2 regions of the Streptomyces sp. NPDC038707 genome follow, and region 1 is predicted to be linked to the other one. Evidence: riboswitches for the same ligand, from Rfam matches in the RefSeq annotation. Region 1 holds a riboswitch; the other holds the start of a gene.
The links. Region 1 has a riboswitch for S-adenosylmethionine ahead of AB0E62_RS10905 (aminotransferase class V-fold PLP-dependent enzyme). Riboswitches for the same ligand answer to the same signal wherever they lie in the genome.
Positions count from the first base shown of each region.

Region 2: it holds a riboswitch for S-adenosylmethionine, as region 1 does, so the genes downstream of both, thrC (threonine synthase) here and AB0E62_RS10905 (aminotransferase class V-fold PLP-dependent enzyme) in region 1, are expected to answer to the same signal.

Region 1 covers NZ_JBEZUP010000006.1:94,861-98,203, forward strand. The annotation lists gene AB0E62_RS10895 (cytochrome bc complex cytochrome b subunit) at 1-97, shown strand, start outside; gene trpD (anthranilate phosphoribosyltransferase) at 209-1,273, shown strand; SAM riboswitch class IV at 1,353-1,469, shown strand; gene AB0E62_RS10905 (aminotransferase class V-fold PLP-dependent enzyme) at 1,625-2,986, shown strand.
Region 2 covers NZ_JBEZUP010000004.1:66,217-69,559, forward strand. The annotation lists gene AB0E62_RS07265 (trehalose-6-phosphate synthase) at 1-239, opposite strand, end outside; gene AB0E62_RS07270 (glucosyl-3-phosphoglycerate synthase) at 314-1,258, opposite strand; SAM riboswitch class I at 1,416-1,561, shown strand; gene thrC (threonine synthase) at 1,580-2,863, shown strand; gene AB0E62_RS07280 (MoaD/ThiS family protein) at 2,860-3,135, shown strand.

The DNA.
Region 1 (3,343 bases):
GAAGCTGTCCCACGCCTACTACGGCGAGGAGAGCCAGATCCCCAAGCCGACCGTCGACGAGTACAAGACGATCGCGAGCGGCCACGGCCACCACTGACCCACCCCGCACGCCGAGGGGCCCCGTCCGCGACCCGGACGGGGCCCCTCGGCGCGTGCCCGGCTGGATAGGGTGGTGTACGACGAGCAGGCATCTGGACAAGGAGCGGCAATGAGCGCTGTGACCCCCGCTGGAGGCGACACCGCGGCGGGCCGCTCCTGGCCCGTCCTGCTGAACGGCCTGCTGGAGGGCCGGGACCTGTCCGCGGACGACACCGCCTGGGCGATGGACAAGATCATGCGCGGCGAGGCGACCGACGCGCAGATCGCCGGGTTCGCGGTGGCGCTGCGCGCGAAGGGACAGACGGTCGAGGAGATCACCGGCCTGGTCCGCACCATGTACCGGCACGCGAACGTGATCGAGGTGCCCGGCCGCACCGTCGACATCGTCGGCACCGGCGGCGACGGGGCCAAGACGGTGAACATCTCCACGATGGCCTCCCTCGTCGTCGCCGGCACGGGCGCCAGGGTCGTCAAGCACGGCAACCGGGCCGCGTCCTCGGCGTCCGGCTCCTCCGACGTGCTGGAGAAGCTCGGGGTCAACCTCGACCTCACGCCCCGCCGGGTGGCCGAAGTCGCGCAGGAGGCCGGGATCACCTTCTGCTTCGCCGTGAAGTTCCACCCCGCGCTGCGCCATGTCGGCGCCGCGCGCGGGCAGTTGGGCATCCGTACGGTGTTCAACCTGCTCGGTCCGCTGACCAACCCGGCCCGGGTGCGGGCCCAGGCGGTCGGCGTGGCCGTCGCCCGCGAGGCCCCGATCGTCGCGGGCGTGCTCGCCGAACGCGGAAACTCCTCGCTGGTCTTCCGCGGCGACGACGGGCTGGACGAGCTGACCACGACGGCCACCTCCCGGGTCTGGGTGGTGCGCGACGGCAAGGTGGCCGAGGAGTCCTTCGACCCCCGGGACGTCGGCATCGGCCTGGTTCCGGTGGAGGCGCTGCGCGGCGGTGACCCGGCGTACAACGCCCAGGTCGCCCGCCGGCTGCTGGACGGCGAGCGGGGTGCCGTACGGGACGCCGTCCTGCTGAACTCGGCGGCGGCGCTGGTGGCCCTGGACCCGACGGACGAGCCGCTCGCCGACCAGATCCGCGCGGGGCTCGCGAAGGCCGCCGAGTCCGTCGACTCCGGCGCGGCCGGGCGGGTGCTGGAGCGCTGGGTGGCCGCCAGCAACGCCTGACCCGGCGCCGGTTGTACCGTCCCGCGATCCGGACACCGGGTTGCGGGACGGCGATCACTTCACGTACGTTCCTGTACCAGGTCATGAGTGACAGTCATGAGGCCCCGGCCGACTGTCCGGCAACCCTCCGTCCGTGGCGGGGTGCCCCGGGTGAAGACCAGGCCGTGGACAGCAAGGTCCACGGCAAGCGCGGATCCCTCGTGCCACCAGGGATCCTGGTCGTCGAGGAGTCTTCCGTGAGCAAGCGAATGCTTTAGGGCCGCAGAGCCCCGCCTCCGCACACCCTTTTCTCTCCTTGTTTCCCTTCCTCGCCTTCCTCGTCTTCCTTGTATTCCTTCACGGGAGTCCGCCATGTCTGTCTGCACCGCTGCCGCCGACCAGTCGCTTTGCACCCCTCTGCCCGTTCTGGGGCGAGATGTCACCGTTCCGTTGGTCACCGGGGGAGAGGTGACCTACGCGGCCCTGGACTACGCGGCCAGCGCCCCCGCCCTCCAGCGCGTCTGGGACGACGTCGCCGCCTACGCCCCGTACTACGGCAGCGTCCACCGCGGGGCCGGCTACCTCTCCCAGCTCTCCACCGACCTGTTCGAGAACGCCCGCAAGACGGTCGCCGAGTTCCTCGGCTGCCGGGCCGGCGACCAGGTGGTCTTCACCCGCTCCACCACCGACTCCCTGAACCTGCTGGCCCGGGTGGTCCCGGCCGGCTGCCAGGTGTTCGTCTTCGAGACCGAGCACCACGCCTCCCTGCTGCCCTGGCAGCACGCGGACGTCACCTACCTCGACGCCCCGCGCACCCCCGGCCAGGCCGTGGAGATCCTGGAGCGGGCCCTCGCCGACCGCGACCCGTACGGCCCCGCCCTGGTCTGCGTCACCGGCGCCTCCAACGTCACCGGCGAGCTGTGGCCGGTGCGCGAACTGGCCGCCGCCGCGCACGCCCACGGCGCCCGGATCGTCCTGGACGCCGCCCAACTCGCCCCGCACCACCCGGTCTCCGTCGCGGACCTCGATGTCGACTGGATCGCCTTCTCGGGCCACAAGCTGTACGCCCCCTTCGGCTCCGGTGTCCTGGCCGGCCGCGCCGACTGGCTCCAGGCGGCCGAGCCGTACCTCGCGGGCGGCGGCGCCAGCCGCCGGGTCAGCCGGCGCGAGGACGGCGGGGTGGCCGTCGAGTGGCACGAGACCGCGGCCCGTCACGAGGCCGGCTCCCCGAACGTCATCGGCGCCTACGCCATCGCCTCCGCCTGCAAGGCCCTCACCGAGGCCGGCTGGGACACCCTGGTCGCCCGGGAACAGCACCTGATCGCCAAGGTCCGCGCGGGCCTGGCCGACGTCCCCGAGGTGCGCGTGCTGTCCCTGTTCGGCGACGACGCCCCGCGCGTCGGTGTCCTCTCCTTCGTCGTCGACGGCTGGAACAGCTCGCACTTCGCCGCCGCGCTCTCCGCCGAGTACGGCATCGGCGTCCGCGACGGCCTCTTCTGCGCCCACCCGCTGCTGCGCACCCTGCTCGGCACCGACCCGGGGACCCAGGGCGAGTGCGGCGCACCCGAGGCGGCCCCCGGCGAGAAGTCCCTCAACGCCATCCGCGTCAGCTTCGGCGCGGGCACCCCCGACGAACACGTGGACCGCTTCGTGAACGCCGTCCGCGAACTGGTCCGGGACGGCGCGAAGTGGCAGTACCGCACGGAGGAGGGCCGCTGCGTGCCGGCGGTGTGAACGACGCCCCCGGATCCCGTCTCCCGCGGGGGAGCCGTGGTCATGGCCGGGGGCCGCTGGGGCGGCGGGCATCCCGTGGTGCCGGTGCGAGGGCCGGGTACCGGCCGCCCGCCGAGGGGCCGTCGCCCGGCGTGGAACGCGCCGCGGCGGCCGTGCCGCGCCGACGGTACGACCTGGGCGGACGGCTTCGCCGTCCGTGCCTCCGGCCGCGTCCCGCGCGCGGCCTTCCGGGACGGCTCCGAGCACCGGCGGCGCCACGCCGGGCCGGTCCTGCCGTGCGGCGGCGCCCTGCCGGCGCTGGACGCGCAGGTGGTCGCGGGTACCCGCGTGCGGACCGTCGCCCTCGTCGGCACCACC
Region 2 (3,343 bases), on a different contig from region 1:
TCCCCCTCCGGCAGCAGCCCGCCCCCGGCGCGCCGCACCGCCGCCCGGTCGCCGTCGCCCAGCGCGGCGCAGACCCACACCGAGTCCGCGTCCGCCCCGATGGCGGACAGTCCCGAGACCAGTCCGCCGCCGCCCCGCCGGGCGTCGAGCGAACCGTCCTCGCGTACCTGATAGGAGACCGGGCCGCGGTTCGAGGCGACCAGTACCCGAGCTGTGCCGGCAGTGCGCGTGGAAGCCATACGCCTCAACCTAGCCCGGCCCGTAAACCCTCAAACGTGCGATCCACCTGCGAAGCCGGCCGTATACGGACCGTTCACGCCACCTTCCGCTCCGCGTACTCCGCGATCTCCACCATGGGCGGGCGCTCCTCGGTGTCCACCGAGTAGGTACGCGGCTCGAAACCGTCCTCGCCCCGCTCGAACTGGGTCAGCGCGGGCCGCACCAGGTGCCCCCGGGCCAGCCGGAGCTGGGCCGTGCGGTAGATCGCGGCGGCCATCCGGCCGAGGGCCTGCCCGTCCTGGTGGCGGTGCCTGCGCACGCCCACGTCGACCTGGGCCAGCGCGTCCAGGCCGACCAGGTGCAGCGCGTCCACCAGCATGCCCAGCTCCACGCCGTAGCCCACCGGGAACGGCAGCTGCTCCAGCAGCGAGCGGCGGGCCGCGTACTCGCCGCCCAGGGGCTGCACGAAACCGGCCAGCTGCGGCCAGTGCATGTTCAGCAGCGGCCGGGCCATCAGCTCGGTGACCCGGCCGCCCTGCCCGGCCGACCCGGCGAGCGGGCGGTCGTACATCGCCTTGACCAGGTCCACGTCCGGATCGGTGAGCAGCGGCCCGACGATCCCGAGGACGAAGTCCGACGAGAACTCCCGGAGGTCGGCGTCGACGAAGCAGACGATGTCCCCGCCGGTCACCAGCAGCGAGCGCCACAGCACCTCGCCCTTGCCGGGGACGGCCGGGATCCGCGGCAGGATCTCGTCGCGGTGGACGACCCGGGCGCCGGCCCGCGCGGCCACCTCGGAGGTGCGGTCCGTGGAGCCGGAGTCGACGACGACGATCTCGTCGACGAGCGGGATCTGCTCCACGAGGTCGTGGCGGATGACGGTGACGATGTCACCGACCGTCTCCTCCTCGTTGAGGGCGGGCAGCACGACGCTGATCGTCTGGCCCGTGCGCTGCTTGGCGGCCAGCACCTGGTGCGGCGGGCGGTCGGCCACGGACCAGGAGCGGCGGCCCAGCCAACGCTCGACTTCTTCCAGCACGGTCGGCGGCTCCTCACTGTCACCACCACACGTCGCCGTGTGATGCATCTCGCGGTTCGGACGACTATCTCAACTGTCCTGGCCTTCGGTTACAGTCTTGAACAACGCCGATGACCATCGCATGTCGGGTGGTCAAGCGGCGTTGACAACCACATACAGCTCATCCAGAGGGGCAGAGGGACACGGCCCGATGAAGCCCCGGCAACCCTCCAGCCGAATCTCGTCTTCTTCCAAGCGAGGCTCCCGGCTAGGGAAGGTGCCAAATCCGTCTCACGGCGAGATGCGTCGTGAGGAAGATGAGGAGAAAGGGCCTCGCCTCACATGGCTGTGCAGACAGTTGCCACCTCCAGCGACTCCACCGTCGACCTCGGTCCCGCCGCCGCCCTCAGCTGTCGCGAGTGCGGCCACCGGGTGCCGCTCGGACCGGTCTTCGCCTGCGAGGAGTGCTTCGGCCCGCTGGAGATCGCCTACGACTTCTCCGCCTACGACACCGAGGAACTGCGCCGGCGCATCGAGTCCGGCCCCGCCAGCATCTGGCGCTACGCCCCGCTGCTGCCGGTCCCGGCCGACGTCGCGGACAAGCCCAATCTCAACCCCGGCTGGACCAAGCTCGTCAAGGCCGACAACCTCGCCCGCGAACTGGGCGTGACCGGCGGCCTGTACGTCAAGGACGACTCCGGCAACCCGACCCACTCCTTCAAGGACCGTGTCGTCGCCCAGGCCCTGGAGGCCGCCCGCGCCTTCGGCTTCACCACCCTGTCCTGCTCCTCCACCGGCAACCTCGCCGGTGCCGTCGGCGCCGCCGCCGCCCGGGCCGGCTTCCGCTCCTGCGTCTTCATCCCGCACGACCTGGAGCAGGGCAAGGTCGTCATGGCCGCGGTCTACGGCGGCGAACTCGTCGGCATCGAGGGCAACTACGACGACGTGAACCGCTTCTGCTCCGAGCTGATCGGCGATCCGGCCGGCGAGGGCTGGGGCTTCGTCAACGTCAACCTGCGGCCGTACTACGCCGAGGGCTCCAAGACGCTGGCGTACGAGATCTGCGAGCAGCTCGGCTGGCGGCTGCCCGACCAGATCGTGATCCCGATCGCCTCCGGCTCCCAGCTCACGAAGATCGACAAGGGGCTCCAGGAGCTGATCAAGCTCGGGCTGGTCGAGGACCGGCCGTACAAGATCTTCGGCGCCCAGGCCGAGGGCTGCTCCCCGGTCTCCACCGCCTTCAAGGCCGGCCACGACGTCGTACGGCCGCAGAAGCCGGACACCATCGCCAAGTCCCTGGCGATCGGCAACCCGGCCGACGGCCCCTACGTCCTGGACGTGGCCCGCCGCACCGGCGGTGCCGTGGAGGACGTGACGGACCCGGAGATCGTCGACGCCATCCGGCTGCTGGCCCGCACCGAGGGCATCTTCGCGGAGACGGCGGGCGGCGTGACCGTCGGCGTGACCCGCAAGCTGATCGAGGCGGGCGTGCTCGACCCGGCGAAGACCACGGTCGTCCTCAACACCGGCGACGGCCTGAAGACCCTGGACGCGGTGGCCGGGACCGGTCTGACCGCCACCATCCGCCCGACCCTGGACTCCTTCCGAGAGGCTGGCCTCGCATGAGCGTGACCGTTCGCATCCCCACCATCCTGCGCACCTACACCGGCGGCCGGGCCGAGGTCCCGGCCGAGGGCGGCACGCTCGGCGAGGTCATCGCGGACCTGGAGAAGAACCACACCGGGATCGCCGCCCGCGTCCTGGACGACCAGGGCAAGCTGCGCCGGTTCGTCAACGTGTACGTCAACGACGACGACGTGCGCTTCGAGCAGGGCCTGGACACGGCGACCCCCGACGGCGCCGGAATCTCGATCATCCCCGCCGTCGCCGGCGGCTGATCCCGGCGACGGCCGGTCCGGTCACTGACCGTCCACTCGATTGCCCCCTCCGTGAGAGAAACGGAGGGGGCAATTCTGTGTGATTGAACGCGGTAGAGTTGGGGAACGCGGTCGCGGCCGGGTGGTCGCGAGCCCTGAAATCATGCCGCGCGCCCCGTTAATAAGTAGCCAAGTTGTAGTGGTTCTGTGCGGCTTTTGTGGCTTTTAT